DNA from 3 places in the Allobosea sp. P1_A7 genome. Region 1 is predicted to be linked to each of the others. Evidence: predicted binding sites of a transcription regulator. Region 1 holds the regulator's gene; each other region holds the start of a gene.

Evidence for each region. Region 1 encodes PhoB, which activates phosphate uptake and scavenging genes when phosphate is short. Its sites were predicted from a motif close to TGTCATNNANCTGTCAT; they were not measured.
Region 2: the regulator PhoB is predicted to act here: its motif matches at 2,191-2,207, upstream of pehA (phosphoric/sulfuric ester hydrolase PehA).
Region 3: the regulator PhoB is predicted to act here: its motif matches at 1,807-1,823, upstream of AC1D34_RS00570 (UDP-2,3-diacylglucosamine diphosphatase).

The regions. Positions count from the first base shown of each region.
Region 1 is NZ_JBFTZN010000026.1:20,317-25,228, reverse strand. Features, by position in the region: gene greA (transcription elongation factor GreA) at 117-584, shown strand; gene AC1D34_RS06805 (TIGR03862 family flavoprotein) at 594-1,811, opposite strand; partial or broken gene AC1D34_RS06800 (YnfA family protein) at 1,886-2,206, shown strand; gene phoB (phosphate regulon transcriptional regulator PhoB) at 2,326-3,024, opposite strand; gene phoU (phosphate signaling complex protein PhoU) at 3,058-3,777, opposite strand; gene pstB (phosphate ABC transporter ATP-binding protein PstB) at 3,826-4,626, opposite strand; gene pstA (phosphate ABC transporter permease PstA) at 4,671-4,912, opposite strand, start outside.
Region 2 is NZ_JBFTZN010000125.1:3,309-8,220, reverse strand. Features, by position in the region: gene AC1D34_RS20865 (LLM class flavin-dependent oxidoreductase) at 1-854, opposite strand, end outside; gene AC1D34_RS20860 (flavin reductase family protein) at 907-1,476, opposite strand; gene pehA (phosphoric/sulfuric ester hydrolase PehA) at 2,262-3,866, shown strand; gene AC1D34_RS20850 (ABC transporter substrate-binding protein) at 3,833-4,912, shown strand, end outside.
Region 3 is NZ_JBFTZN010000002.1:35,386-40,297, forward strand. Features, by position in the region: gene AC1D34_RS00560 (DMT family transporter) at 1-739, opposite strand, end outside; gene AC1D34_RS00565 (SDR family oxidoreductase) at 968-1,747, opposite strand; gene AC1D34_RS00570 (UDP-2,3-diacylglucosamine diphosphatase) at 1,872-2,684, shown strand; gene AC1D34_RS00575 (glycosyltransferase family 4 protein) at 2,684-3,763, shown strand; gene AC1D34_RS00580 (cation:proton antiporter domain-containing protein) at 3,702-4,912, opposite strand, start outside.

The DNA.
Region 1 (4,912 bases):
CCGCTTCAGATTCCAGCATCGGGTTGGCGCTGCATCGCAAGCAGTCGTGAGGACGTAACACTGAAAGCTGTGGTCCGGTTCGCCGGATGTGCCGAGATCAATAGGAGGAGGCCAGAATGACTCGCGCCTTCGTCAAGGAAGCCGAGGAAAGAGGGACCCTGGACGAGCTGCCGGACCGGCCAGTCTCGCCTCACCCGAACCTCGTGACGCCTGAAGGGCTCGCACAGATCGAGGCCCAGCTGGCGCGCTGGCATGACGAACACGCGGCGGCGCTGGCCGGAGGCGACCGCACAGAGATCGCTCAGACGCGGCGCGAGTTCCGCTACTGGGCGGCGCGGCGCGCCAGCGCCAAGCTGGCCCCTGCGCAGGAAAGGCACGACATCGTCCGCTTCGGCTCGACAGTGACGATCCGCCGGGCCGATGGGCGCGAGCAGAACTGGCGGCTGGTCGGCGAGGACGAGGCCGATCCGGCACACGGAACGCTGCCCTATGTCGCGCCGTTGGCGAGCGCGCTGATGGGCAAGGGCATTGGCGAGAGCGTCAGCATCGGCACTGAGGCGGTCGAGATCATCGCGATCGCCTGAGGCGATCGTTCAGCTATCCGCGAGCCAGGCCTGAATCCCTGCTGCAGCTGCGACTCCGGTCGCGAAACAGGCCTGCAGCAGATAGCCGCCGGTCGGCGCCTCCCAATCCAGCATCTCGCCTGCGACAAAGGTACCGGGCAAGCGTTTCAGCATGAAGCCTTCCTCGATCTCGGCGGCGGCGACGCCACCGGCGGTGGAGATCGCCCGCTCGATCGGCCTGAGACCGGTCAGCACCAGAGGCGCGGCCTTGATCAGTGCGGCCAGCCTCTCCGCGTCTTCGGGGAGCGGCCCCTTCGCCGCTTCGCGCAGCAGCGCAATCGCGGATGGAGCAAGACCTGCAGCCTTGCGCAGATGATTGCTCAGCGTCACGCCCTTGCGACGATGCGCGAGGCGCTGGACCAGCAGCGCCGCCTCGTGATCGGGCCGCAGATCGATGGTGATGACCGCCCTGCCCTCGCGCAGGATCGTCTCGCGAATCGGGGCAGAGAGTGCATAGACCGCGCCGCCTTCCAGACCCGTTGCATCGATCATCGCCTCGCCGGGCACGGATTGGCCGCCGAAGCTCAGGACGATGCGCTTCAACGGTACTCCGGCAAAACGCTCTCGCATGGTCTGGGACCAATCGACCGTGAAACCGCCATTGGCCGGGCGCAGCGGCGCAATCGCAACGCCGCGCGCCGCCAGCAAGGGTGCCCAGCCACCATCCGAACCCAGCCGTGGCCAGCTCGCACCGCCGAGCGCGAGCAGCGTCGCGTCGGGCCGCGCCTCGACATCGGCGCCATCGCGGCTCCGGAACGTCAGAGCTCCCGCTTCGCTCCAGCCGGTCCAGCGATGACCAGGCGCGAAGCTGACACCGAGGCCCTCGAGCCGGCGCAGCCATGCCCGCAGCAAGGGCGAGGCCTTCATGGCGCGCGGGAAGACGCGGCCGCTGCTGCCGACGAACGTGTCCTGCCCGAGCGCATCGGCCCAGTCACGCAGGGATTGTGGCGGGAAGGCGCGAATGGCCGGCTCCAGCCAGGCTTGCGCATCGCGATAGCGGGCCAGGAAGCCGTCGAGCGGTTCGGAATGGGTGAGGTTCAATCCGCCTCGCCCGGCCAGCAGGAATTTGCGGGCCGGCGAGGGCATGCGATCGTAGATCGTGACCGCGTGGCCGGCCACCGCGAGGCGCTCGGCCGCGATCAGCCCGGAGGGCCCTGCTCCAATGATGGCGATGTGATGTGTGGGCATCGGTCCGGCTTGCCGTCAGCGCGCCCTGCGGTCAAGGGTAATCCCGCCCCGAAGGCCATCGACAGGGACAAACCATGCCGACCATCGCCGCTTATTTCGGCGCAGCCATTCTCGAAATCGCCGGCTGTTTCGCGTTCTGAGGCTGGCTCCGGCTCGGCAAGCCCATCTGGTGGCTCGTACCCGGACTGTTTTCGCTCGCCCTGTTCGCCTGGCTGCTGACGCTGGCGGAGAGCGAAGCCGCCGGACGGGCCTATGCCGCCTATGGCGGCGTCTACATCGTCAGTTCGCTCGTCTGGCTCTGGGCCGTGGAAGGCTTTCGCCCCGACCGCTGGGACATTGCCGGCGGGCTGATCTGCCTCGCCGGCGCGGCGATCATCATCGCAGGGCCGCGCTAGGGTATCGGCCCGAAAGGTGGATTGCGGTTTTCGGGAAGGCCGATGCAACCATAGACGGTTAGATCGTCGGGCGGATTCGATATCCGGCCCGATGATCCAAGTCCCCGATAATCCAAGTCTCAGCTCCGCGCAAAGGTCTCGTCGAAGGCGTAGCCGGCACCGCGAACGGTCCGCAGCGGATCCTTGGCGTTGTCAGGGGTGATCGCCTTGCGCAGCCGGCCGACATGGACGTCGACGGTGCGCTCGTCGATATAGACGTCGCGGCCCCAGACCGCGTCGAGCAGCTGGGCCCGGGAATAGACCCGCCCCGGCGCCTGCATCAGGAACTCGAGCAGGCGGAACTCGGTCGGGCCGAGATGCAGCTCGCTCCCTGAGCGGCGGACACGGCGGGTGGTGCGGTCGAGCTCGAGATCGCCGGCGGCCAGCAGGCCGGCGACATGACCCGGCTTGGCGCGGCGCAGCAGCGCTTGAATGCGGGCGATCAGCTCGGGCAGCGAGAACGGCTTGACGACATAGTCGTCGGCCCCGGTGGCAAGGCCGCGCACACGCTCGGTCTCTTCGCCGCGGGCGGTGAGCATGATGATCGGCACCCGCTCGGTATCGCGACGGGTCCGCAGCCGCCGGCAGAGCTCGATGCCGGAAAGGCCGGGCAGCATCCAGTCGAGCAGCACGAGGTCCGGCGTATGATCGCGCAGATGCAGCTCGGCATCGTCGCCACGCGCGACGCTGTCAACCTCGAAGCCTTCGGCTTCGAGGTTGTAGCGCAGCAACAGGGTCAGCGGCTCTTCGTCCTCAACGATCAGGATGCGTGCAGGCATGTCTCACTCGGTCCCAAAGGTGTCGGGCGCCGGTCACTCACCGGTGGCGGCGTCCAGAAGGATGTTGGTCGTGTCGAGCTTCGGGCGGGCTGCGTCCAAGGCTTCGCCCGTGACGAGATAGTGGATCGTCTCGGCGATGTTGGTGGTGTGGTCGCCGATGCGCTCGACATTCTTGGCGCAGAACAGGAGATGCGTGCAGAAGGTGATGTTGCGCGGGTCTTCCATCATATAGGTGAGCAGCTCGCGGAAGAGCGAGGTATAGAGCGCGTCGATCTCATCGTCGCGGCGCCAGACCTCCATGGCCTTCTGCTCGTTGCTGACGGCGTAAGCGTCGAGCACGTCCTTGAGCTGGGCCTGAACCAGGCGGCTCATATGCTCGAGGCCGACGACCGCGCGCGACGGCGGCTGGAACTGGCCGGAGATGGCGACCGCGCGCTTGGCGATATTCTTGGCGAGATCGCCGACACGCTCGATATCGGCGGCGATGCGGATGGCGGAGATCAGCTCGCGCAGGTCGTTGGCGAGCGGCTGGCGCCGGGCGATGGTGAGCACCGCCTTCTCCTCTACCTCGCGCTGCAGATTGTCGAGGCGCTGGTCGGCGCTGATGACCTTCTGTGCCAGCCCGGTGTCGCGGCGCACCAGGGCGACTGTCGAATCGCCGAGCATGCGCTCCGACATGCCCCCCATCTCGGCCAGGCTGCGGCGGATCCCCTCGAGATCGGCATCATATGAGCGGACGATGTGATCAGTCATCGCGGCGTATCCTTTGTCGGCAAAGCAGTTGGAAGGCTGGGCGCCGGTTCAGCCGAAGCMGCCGGTGACGTAGTCCTGCGTCTGCTTCTTGTGCGGGTTCATGAAGATGGTGTTGGTGGCGTCGAATTCGATCACCTCACCGAGATACATGAAGGCGGTGTACTGCGAGATACGCGCCGCCTGCTGCATGTTGTGGGTGACGATGACGATGGTGAAGTCGGTCTTGAGCTGCTCGAGCAGGTCCTCGATCTTGCCGGTCGAGATCGGATCGAGCGCCGAGGTCGGCTCGTCGAACAGGATGACTTCCGGCTTCTGGGCAATGGTCCGCGCAATGCAGAGGCGCTGCTGCTGGCCGCCGGACAGGCCCATGCCGGAGGTCTTCAGCTTGTCCTTGACCTCGTCCCAGAGCGCGGAACGGCGCAGCGCACCCTCGACGCGGTCATCGAGCTCGGATTTCGGCGGCTTCTCGTAGAGGCGGATGCCGAATGCGACATTGTCGTAGATCGACATCGGGAAGGGCGTCGGCTTCTGGAACACCATGCCGACGCGCGAGCGCAGCTCGTTCACATCGATATCGTTGCTGATGACGTTGCGGCCGTCGAGCAGGATCTCGCCGGTGGCGCGCTGCTCGGGATAAAGCGAGTAGATCCGGTTGAAAATGCGCAGCAGGGTCGACTTGCCGCAGCCCGACGGTCCGATCAGGGCCGTGACATGGCGGTCCCGGAAGTCGAGATTGATGTTCTTCAGCGCCTTGTGCTCGCCGTAGTAGAAATCGAGGTTCTTGACCGCGATCCGGACGGGGGCCTCGGCATCAAGCGCTTGCGGGCTCAGTTCCAGCGTCGAAAGCATCGACTTGTTCCTTCAGATCGAACGCGACGAGGGTTTAAGGCCGTTCATTTGCCGCCCCGCACGATACGGCGGGCGATAAGCGAGAGGCACAGGATCGAGACGGTGATGATCAGCGAACCGGCCCAGGCGAGCTGCTGCCAGTTCTCATAGGGGGCGGAGGCGAACTGGTAGATCGTCACCGGCAGGTTGGAGACGCCGCCGACGAGGCTGGGCGAGAACCAGAAATTGTTGTTCAGCGCAGTGAAGATCAGCGGCGCCGTCTCGCCGGCGATGCGCGCCAGGGCCA
Region 2 (4,912 bases), on a different contig from region 1:
CCGGCGACGATGCTCGGGCGGCGCAACTCCGTGCGGTAGGAGGTCACGCCCGCTTGCCGGGCGTATTCCGCGGCCTGCGCTTCGCTGCCGACATTGAGAGCCTGACCATCGTTGAGGTAGAGACGCACGATCTGCAGCCCGTCCGCGATCCGTTCGGCTTCCACGTTGCTCTCGGCGGCCAGCGCGGTCACCGCGAGGAGCGGCGTGCCAGGGCCTCCTGCATTGGCGAAGGCCTCGATGCTTGCCTCGATCGCTGCGTGATCGCCATTGAGCTGACCGGCAAAGACGAACTGCCAGCCCTGTTCGGCGGCAAGTCGCGCGCTTTCCGGGCTGCCGCCGAGCAGGAAGCGCTGCGGCACCTCGGGCGGGATTGGCGCTACAAGGGGCCGGTCGAGGGCCTGGCCAGCGTCCGTTCCGTGATCGAGATAGGCGCCGAGTTGGCGCAACTGCGTGCCGAACTCGCGCCGGACGGCGGGATCATGTCCCCATTGCAGCGCGCGCGTGGCCAGTGGCAGTCCGCCCGGCGCCTTGCCGATGCCGAGATCGACCCGGCCCGGTGCGAGTGAGGCGAGGACGTGGAAGTTCTCCGCCACCTTGTAGGGGCTGTAATGCTGGAGAAGGACGCCGCCCGACCCGACCCGAATGCGCGAGGTGCTGGCCAGGATATAGGCCGCCAGCACTTCCGGAGAGGAACTGGCGACGCCCGCCATGCCATGATGCTCGGCGAGCCAGAAACGGTGATAGCCCCAGCGCTCCGCATTCTGAGCAAGTGCGACCGAGCGGGCGAGGGCGATGCTGCCGGTCTCGTCGTCGAAGACGGGGCTCTTTTCGAGCAGGCTGAGGCGATAGGTCATTGGAGCGGCCTTCGTGAATGCAGGTCTGCGTGCGGGTTTGGGGCGGGTGGAATCAGAGCGCCCGCAGGCCGAGCGCCGCCGCGGCCTCGTCCGCCATCCAGCCGAGGCGCTCGTAGTCGCCCCGCCAGTAGACGAGGGCCGCTTCGTCGGCGCCGAATCTGACGGCCCGCACGCGGCCGATGACGATGCTGTGGGAATGGCGCTCGATCAGTTCCTCGACTTCGCAGTCGAGGGAGGCGAGCGTGCCCACCAGGAGTGGGGCGCCGGTTGCGGCGGTGGTCCATTCGGCGTGCCGGAAGCGCTCGACGCCCTTCTCGCCGTTCCGTCCGGCGAAGCGATCCGCGATCTGCTTCTGCGCCGCATTCAGGAAGTTGATGCCGAAGGTGCGATACCGCTGCAGGGTCGGATAGCTCGACGATGTGCGGTTGAGTCCGAACATGACGGTCGGAGGCTCGGCCGAGAGCGAGGCGACCGAGGTCGCCGTGAGGCCGGTCCGATCCTCGCCTGCGCCGGTCGTGATGACACTGACCCCGCCAGCGAGGTGGCGGAAAGCGGCACGGAATGCTGCTGCTTCGTCGCGAATCGTGGGCGAAGCTGTTGGCAAGCGCGTGACGATGCTCATGGGGAATCCTTCAAGCCATGCGGGCGGGTTTGGACGCAGCGATCTCGCAACGGCTGTCGATCAAGCCGTGCGTTCGCCGACCGAGCCGGCCAGCGGCCGAGCCGAAAAGAGMGGTGGTGGGACGTTCCGAGCGGGCCAGAACACTGTCTGACCCAAATCCGAGGCGTCGACGGTGTTCGGCATGGCTCCGCCCCGGCCGAGCTGAGCGGCGTTACCCACGCGGGATCAGGAGGAGCGGGGCGCGGTGCCGTTCAGGCCCGGCACGCAGGAGCGTTCAACATCGATGCGCCCGATCAGACGCAGTTTTATGAATATAAAGTGGAATTCTCTTCGATGTTGATTCAGTCATGAACGTGTCTCCAGCAATCGGGAGCCCACGAATGCATTCGTGGTGCTTTTAGCTTTGGTGACGCGGTGCAAGCTGCTCCAGCAAATCCCGCGATCGACACCGTCGATACTATGATCATTCTGCATCAGGTTGCTTCGGTCAATGAAACGTCTTTTCAAAGATCGCTCTCGAACCGGGATAAACGCCTCTGGACGGCGAGGTGCTCGAAAGGCTTTGCCTCATGCGCTGGACGTACGTGACCTGCGGGGCATCCCGCCTTCGTCAGCGCGCAACTCCGACATTGCTGGCGCACCGGCAGCGCGCTGGGCAGAGACGCAAGGTCACCATTCCAGCTTGGCGAACACTCGCAAGATGGCTGCCCTGGCTTTCATCCAACAGTCATCCCGGCGTCATCCAGGCGACCTAGGCAGGCGGCCTCACAGCTGGATTGCCGAGAATGAAACGCCAGAATGTTCTCCTGATCGTCGTCGACCAATGGCGCGCCGATTTCATACCGCATCTGATGCGGGCCGAGGGGCGCGATCCCTTCCTGAAGACGCCGAATCTCGATCGCCTTTGCGCGGAGGGCGTGACCTTCCGCAACCATGTCACGGCCTGCGTGCCTTGCGGTCCGGCCCGGGCCAGCCTGCTCACCGGCCTCTACCTGATGAACCACCGCGCCGTGCAGAACACGGTGCCGCTCGACCAGCGCCATTTCAATCTCGGCAAGGCGCTGCGCGCCATCGGCTATGATCCTGCGCTGATCGGCTACACCACGACGACGCCCGACCCGCGTGCGACCTCGAAGAACGACCCGCGCTTCCTCGTGCTCGGCGACCTGATGGACGGTTTCCGTTCGGTCGGCGCCTTCGAGCCCAATATGGACGGCTATTTCGGCTGGGTGGCGCAGAACGGCTTCGAACTGCCGGAAAAGCGCGAGGATATCTGGCTGCCGGAGGGCGAGGACTCGGTGCCGGGCGCGACCGACAAGCCGTCGCGCATCCCCAAGGAATTCTCCGACTCGACCTTCTTCACCGAACGCGCGCTGACCTATCTGAAGGGGCGCGCCGGCCGGCCGTTCTTCCTGCATCTCGGCTATTATCGTCCGCATCCGCCCTTCGTTGCGCCGGCGCCCTATCACGCGATGTACCGCCCGGAGGATATGCCCGGGTTGGTGCGGGCGGAATCACCGGAAGCCGAGGCGGCTCAGCATCCGCTGACCAAGTTCTACATCGACTCGATCAAGCGCGGCTCCTTCTTCCACGGCGCAGAAGGCTCGGGCGCGACCTTGGACGAGGCTGAAATCCGCCAGATGCGGGCGACCTATTGCGGCCTGATCACCGAGATCGACGACTGCCTCGGCCGGGTTTTCGCCTATCTCGACGAGACCGGGCAGTGGGACGACACGTTCATCGTCTTCACCAGCGATCATGGCGAGCAGCTCGGCGACCACCACCTGCTCGGCAAGATCGGCTTCAACGACGAGAGCTTCCGCATTCCGTTGGTGGTGAAGGACCCGCGCGGAGCGGATGAGCGTCGCGGTGCGATCGAGGCCTCCTTCACCGAGAGTGTCGACGTGATGCCGACCATTCTCGACTGGCTCGGCGGCGAGGCGCCGCGCGCCTGCGACGGGCGCTCGGTGATGCCGTTCCTCAGCGAGGGACGGCCGGCGGATTGGCGCAGCGAGCTGCACTACGAATACGATTTCCGCGACGTGCACTACTCCCAGCCGGAGCAGGTGCTGGGCCTCCACATGGATCAGTCCAGCCTCTGCGTGATCCAGGACGAGCACTACAAATACGTCCATTTCGCCGCGCTGCCGCCGCTCTTCTTCGACCTCGCCAAGGATCCGCACCAGTTCGTCAATCTGGCCGAGGACCCGGCCTATGACGCCCTGGTGCGCGACTATGCCCAGAAGGCGCTGTCCTGGCGGCTGATCCATGCCGACCGGACCCTGACCCATTTCCGCTCCGGCCCGCGCGGGCTCGAGGAGCGCGCTCCCAACGCCACCCCCTCAGGAGATGAACAATGGTCGGTTCCTTCACGCGTCGCGGCGCAATAGCGCTCGGCGGCTCGGCCCTCATTCTGCCGCGCTTTGCGATCGCGCAGGCCGATAACCGGCCCTCGATCACCATCGCAGTGCAGAAGATCGCCAATTCCAACACGCTCGACGTGCTGCGCGAGCAGTCCAATGTCGGTGAGCGTGTCTTCTTCTCGTCGATCTGGGAGGGGCTGATCGGCCGCAACTGGCTCGGCAATCTCGAGACGGTTCCCGGTCTTGCCACCGAGTGGAAGCGCATCGACGACAAGACCGTCGAGCTCAAGCTGCGCCGCGGCGTGAAGTTCCATAACGGCGATGAGCTGACGGCGGAGGACGTCGCGTTCTCCTTCAGCAAACAGCGCATGTTCGGCGACACGCAGCCGTCGCAAGGCAAGACGATCTCGGTCGACTTCGTCGTGGGTGGTGGCCGCGCCAACAAGGAACTGCCGGCGGAAGTGCCGGCGGTGGCGCGCCGCTCCTGGCCGGCTCTGCTCGGCATCGAGATCGTCGACAAATACACGGTGCGCTTCGTCAACGGCACGCCCGACGTGACGATGGAGGGCCGCATCTCGCGCTATGGCAGCGAGATCATGAATCGTCGCGCCTTCGAAGAGGCGAAGACCTATAGCGACTGGGCGACCAGGCCGGTCACGACAGGCCCCTACCGGATCGCCGAGTATCGCCCGGACGTCTCGCTGTTGCTCGAGGCCCATGACGAGTACTGGGGTGGCCGCCCGCCGCTGAAGTCGATCCGTTTTGTCGAGGTGCCGGAGACGGCGTCCCGCATCAACGGGCTGCTCTCCGGCCAGTACCAGTTCGCCTGCGATATCCCGCCGGACCAGATCTCGCAGATCGAGAAGAATCCCGCCTTCGAGGTACAGGGCGGGACCATCCTCAATCACCGCCTGACGGTGTTCGACAAGAACCATGCGCAGCTGCAAAATCCGCTGGTTCGCCGCGCCATGACACATTCGATCGACCGGCAGGCGATCGTCGAATCGCTTTGGGCCGGCCGTACCGTCGTGCCGAAGGGGCTGCAATGGCCCTATTATGGCGAGATGTACCAC
Region 3 (4,912 bases), on a different contig from region 1:
CGAACGGCGCGATCAGCGAGGCGTCGCCGTAGCGATAGGCCTGGACCAGGAAAATCTGGCCGAGCCCGCCAAGAATGCCGATCGCGACCATGAGTGCGGCGTCCTGAAGATCGGGCATTCGCCAGCCGAGCAGAATGGTGAAGAGGCCGAGCGTCGTCGTCATCAGCGTGAAATAGAAGACGATCGCGCCGGTGCGCTCCGTCATGGTCAATTGCCGCACCTCGATCGAGGCAAAAGCCGAGCAGCAGGCGCCGGCAAGGCCGAAGGCCGCGCCGATTGCCGGTGCATTGCTGCCAGAGATCTGGAAACTGCCCAGATGCGGGGACAGCATGATCAGGACGCCGATGAAGCCGATCGTCACCGCGCTCCAGCGATAGATGCGGACACGCTCCTTCAGCACCAGAGCTGCAAGCACGACGACTGCGAGCGGCGCGGCATAGCCGAGCGCGACCGCGTCCGGGAGCGGCAGAAAGCTCAAGGCTACGAAGCCGCAGAACATGCCGGTCGAACCGATCACCCCCCGCTTGAAATGGCCGCGCAGATTCTTGGTCTTCAGGGCAGCCGGAATTTCGCCGCGCCAGCCGAGCCAGAGCAGCAGCGGGATCAGCGCGAAGAAGGACCGGACGAAGACGAGTTCACCTGTCGGATAACGGGCCGCGATCGCCTTGATGCCAGCCGACATCAGGGTGAAGGACAAAGCCGAGATCAGCTTGAGCGTGATGCCGAGGAGAGGAGACAACGGTGCTGCGCGTACGTGTCGGGGGAGAGAGTCTTATAAAAGACTTGGTCCCTCTAGATCACGTTCGCGCGTCCGGTCCAAGCGCAATGCTTGCAACCCTGATGCCCGCGGCGGCGCATGCGTGCCGAGGAAGCGTGCTGGATGCGGGTCTTGCGCGGCAGGAACTGGGAGAGAATTCCTGCCCCGGACAGCAAGGCTCACCGGGGCAGATGCTGGTCTTGCCGCGTCTCAGAACGTTCCCTTGAAGACGCCGCCGTCGATCAGCAGGTTCTGGCCGGTGATGTAGCCGGCATGGGCGCTTGCCAGGAAGGCGCAGGCCTTGCCGAACTCCTCGGCGCTGCCGAAGCGCCTCGCCGGGATTTCGGCCATGCGGCCCTTCGTCATTTCTTCGGGCGTGATCCCCTTGATCGCCGCCATCTTGGTGGTCGAGCCCTTCAGCCGATCGGTATCGAACATGCCGGGCAGGATGTTGTTGATGGTGACGTTGGCATATGCGACCTCGCGGGCGACGCCGGAGAAGAAGGCGGTCAGACCGGCGCGTGCGCCCGACGAGACATCGAGCCCGGTCAAGGGGGTCAGCACGCTCATCGAGGTGATGTTGACGATGCGGCCGAAGCCGCGCGCGATCATGCCGTCGACGACACGCTGCATCAGTTCGACCGGCGTCGCCATGTTCTGGATGACGCCTTCGAGCAGCGCTTCGCGCGAGACTTCGCGGAACGGCTTCGGCGGTGGGCCGCCATTGTTGTTGACCAGGATGTCCGGCTCCGGCGCGGCGGCGAGCAGCGCGTCCTGACCTGCGCGGGTCGAGACGTCGGCAACGACCGCGATCACGGTTGCTCCATACTTGGCCCGGATCTGGCTTGCCGTGGCCTCCAGCGTGGTCGCGTCGCGGCCGTTGATGACCACGGTGCATCCGGCCTCTGCGAGGGCCTCGGCGCAGCCGCGGCCAAGCCCCTTGCTCGATGCGCAAATGATGGCCGTACGGCCGGCAATACCCAAATCCATCGCGTTTCTCCCGAGCTTTCGCTGATGTTCAGCTGAGCAGAACCACGGATTGAGGTCTGCGTCATCAAAGCGCAATGCAAATCAGACACACGCCGCAAGCAATGCAACAAGATGGGCTGGCGGCATGAGCGACGAGGACGAGGCGAAGCAGGTTCGCAGCATCTTCATCTCCGACCTGCATCTGGGAACGCGAGGAGCACAGGCCGATCTCGTGCTCGAATTCCTGCGGGCCTATGATGCTCCGCAGATTTATCTCGTGGGTGACATCATCGATGGCTGGCGGCTGAAGAGCGGCTGGTACTTCCCGCAGGCGCATAACGACGTCGTGCAGAAGCTCTTGCGCAAGGTGCGCAAGGGTTCGCGGCTGATCTACATCACCGGCAACCACGACGATTTCCTCCGCGACTTCACTGGAAGCGAGTTCGGCGGAATCCACATCGCCGACCATGCGCTGCACGAAACTGCCGACGGCAAGCGCCTGCTGGTGATCCATGGCGATCTGTTCGATCTGGTCGTGCGCAACGCAAAATGGCTCGCCCTGCTGGGCGACTGGGCCTACACGGTCGCGCTTGCGTCCAATACGGTCGTCAACAAGGTCCGTCGCCTCTTCCATCTGCCGCACTGGTCGCTCTCGGCCTGGGCCAAGCAGAAGGTGAAGAATGCGGTCAATTATATCGGCGAGTTCGAGATCTGCCTTGCCGCCGAGGCCCGCCGCCATGGTGCGGACGGCGTCGTCTGCGGCCATATCCACCACGCCGCACATCGCAAGATCGACGGGCTCACCTACATCAACACGGGCGACTGGGTCGAAAGCTGCACGGCTGTGGTCGAGCATCATGACGGCCGCTTCGAGGTCATTCGTTGGCCGCAATACCGGCTGAAGAGCGAGCCCGTGCGGCCGATCCCGCTGCCGGCTCTGGTCAGCGAGGCCGCCTGATGCGCGTCCTCATCGCGACGGACGCCTGGCGCCCCCAGATCAATGGGGTCGTCCGGTCGCTGGAGCGGATGGTCGAGGCAGGACCGTCATTCGGTGTGACGCCGCATATGCTGACGCCCGAGGGATTTCGGCAGATTGGCTTGCCATCCTATCCCGATATCCGCATCGCGCTGGCAACGCAGGGCGCCATCGCCCGGCGCATCACCGATTTTGGGCCGGATCACATCCATATCGCGACGGAAGGGCCTATCGGCTGGCTGACCCGCGCCGTCTGCCTCGCGCAGAAGCGGACGTTCACGACGAGCTACCACACAAGGTTTCCGCAATATGTCGCGGCCCGCTGGCCCATCCCGGAACGCTGGAGCTACCAGTTCCTGCGCCGGTTCCATGGGGCGGCTGCCGGGGTCATGGTCTCGACCGCGACAGTCGAGGCCGAACTGAAGGAGAACGGGTTCGAGCGCATTCTGCGCTGGGGGCGAGGCGTCGATCTCCAGCAGTTCCATCCGCGCCAGGCAAGCGTGCTCGACCTGCCGCGTCCCATCTTCCTCAGCGTCGGGCGAGTCGCGGTCGAAAAGAACCTGGATGCCTTCCTGTCGCTGCGCCTGCCCGGCAGCAAGGTCGTCGTCGGCGATGGCCCGGCGCGCGCGGATCTGCAGCGGGCCTTCCCGGATGTGACGTTCCTGGGCACACGCGAGGGCGACGACCTGGCCGCGATCTATGCGTCGTCGGATGTCTTCGTCTTTCCGAGCCTGACCGACACCTTTGGTATCGTGCTGCTCGAAGCCGCGGCAAGCGGGCTGCCCGTTGCCGCCTTTCCGGTGCAGGGGCCGAGCGATGTCTTTGCCGGCAGTGGTGCCGCCGTGCTGGACGAGGATCTGCGGCGCGCAGCGCTAGCGGCCTTGCGCATCCCGCGCGAAGCCTGCCTGGGACTTGCCGCAGGCCATAGCTGGCAGAGCAGTGCCGAGCAGTTCTACGGGCATATCCAGCGGATTTCCCAGCGTGCCTCGGTCCAGAACATCACAACCTTCGCGAACGCCCGTGCCGGGGAAGCGCAGGTGCAGGAGCGGCAGCGGGCTTGAGTTCGCGCCGAAACACGTCCCGCCTTTCGTGCACGGAGGCGATGACGAGGCCCATCGGCACGCCAAGCCCGACAAGTGCTGCCTCCGACAATTGCAGGCTGGCCTCAATGGTCTCCGGCACTGCGTCGTTGACGCCGAGTTCATAGAGATGCCGGGCATGGGCGGCGTCGCGGGCGCGCGCCACGATGACGAGATCGGGGCGCAGAGCCCTTGCCGCCTTGACGATCTCATCGACTGCACGGTGGTTGTGGATCGTGACAATCAGGGCGCTTGCGTCGACCACGCCGCAGAGTTTCAGGAAGTCTGGCTTGGTCGCGTCGCCGAAGAAGGCGGGCCGGCCAGCGCGCCGTTGGCCGGCGATCAGGATCGGATCGGAGTCGAGCGCGATATAGGGCTTCTTGTGCTCTTCCAGCATCGAACCGACGAGCCTGCCAACCCGGCCGCAACCGATGACGATCGCACGCCCCGTATGGTCGTCGGGCGGCAGGATCGTAGCCTCCTCAGGCAGTATCACCGGCGGTGCGAAACGCGCCGCCATATGGCGGGCCACACGAGCCAATAATGGCAGCGCCACCATGGTGAGGGACACCGCGGCAAGCACGAGGCTTGCCGCGTGCTGGTCAACAAGCTTCGCGCCGACAGCCGCGTTGAGCAGCACGAAAGCGAATTCGCCGCCCGGAGCGACCATGATCGCGGTCTCGAGCGCTGTCGGGACGGAGAGAGCCAGCAGCCGGGCCAGGCCCAGCACAACCAGCACTTTGGTCAGGAGAAGGCCGGCCGCGATGCCGAGGATGATTGCGGGCTGGGCCGCAAGCTGCGCGGGATCGACACTCATGCCCACGATCAGGAAGAAGACGCCGATCAGCAGGGATTTGAACGGCTCGATCGTGACTTCGATGGCGCGCCGATACTCGGTTTCGGCCAGGAGCAGGCCGGCGATGAAGGCGCCGAGGCCCATGGAGAGGCCAGCTGTTGCGGCCACAAGTCCCGTGCCGAGTGCCACCAGCAGAGTTGCGGCAAGGAAGCTCTCGGAGCTGTCCGTCGAGGCGACAAGGCGAAAGAGCGGACGAAGCGCCAGCCGCCCGACCACCACAATGCCGGCAATCGCTGCGAAGGCGTGCACGAGCGCCTGCGCAAGGCCGGCGATCA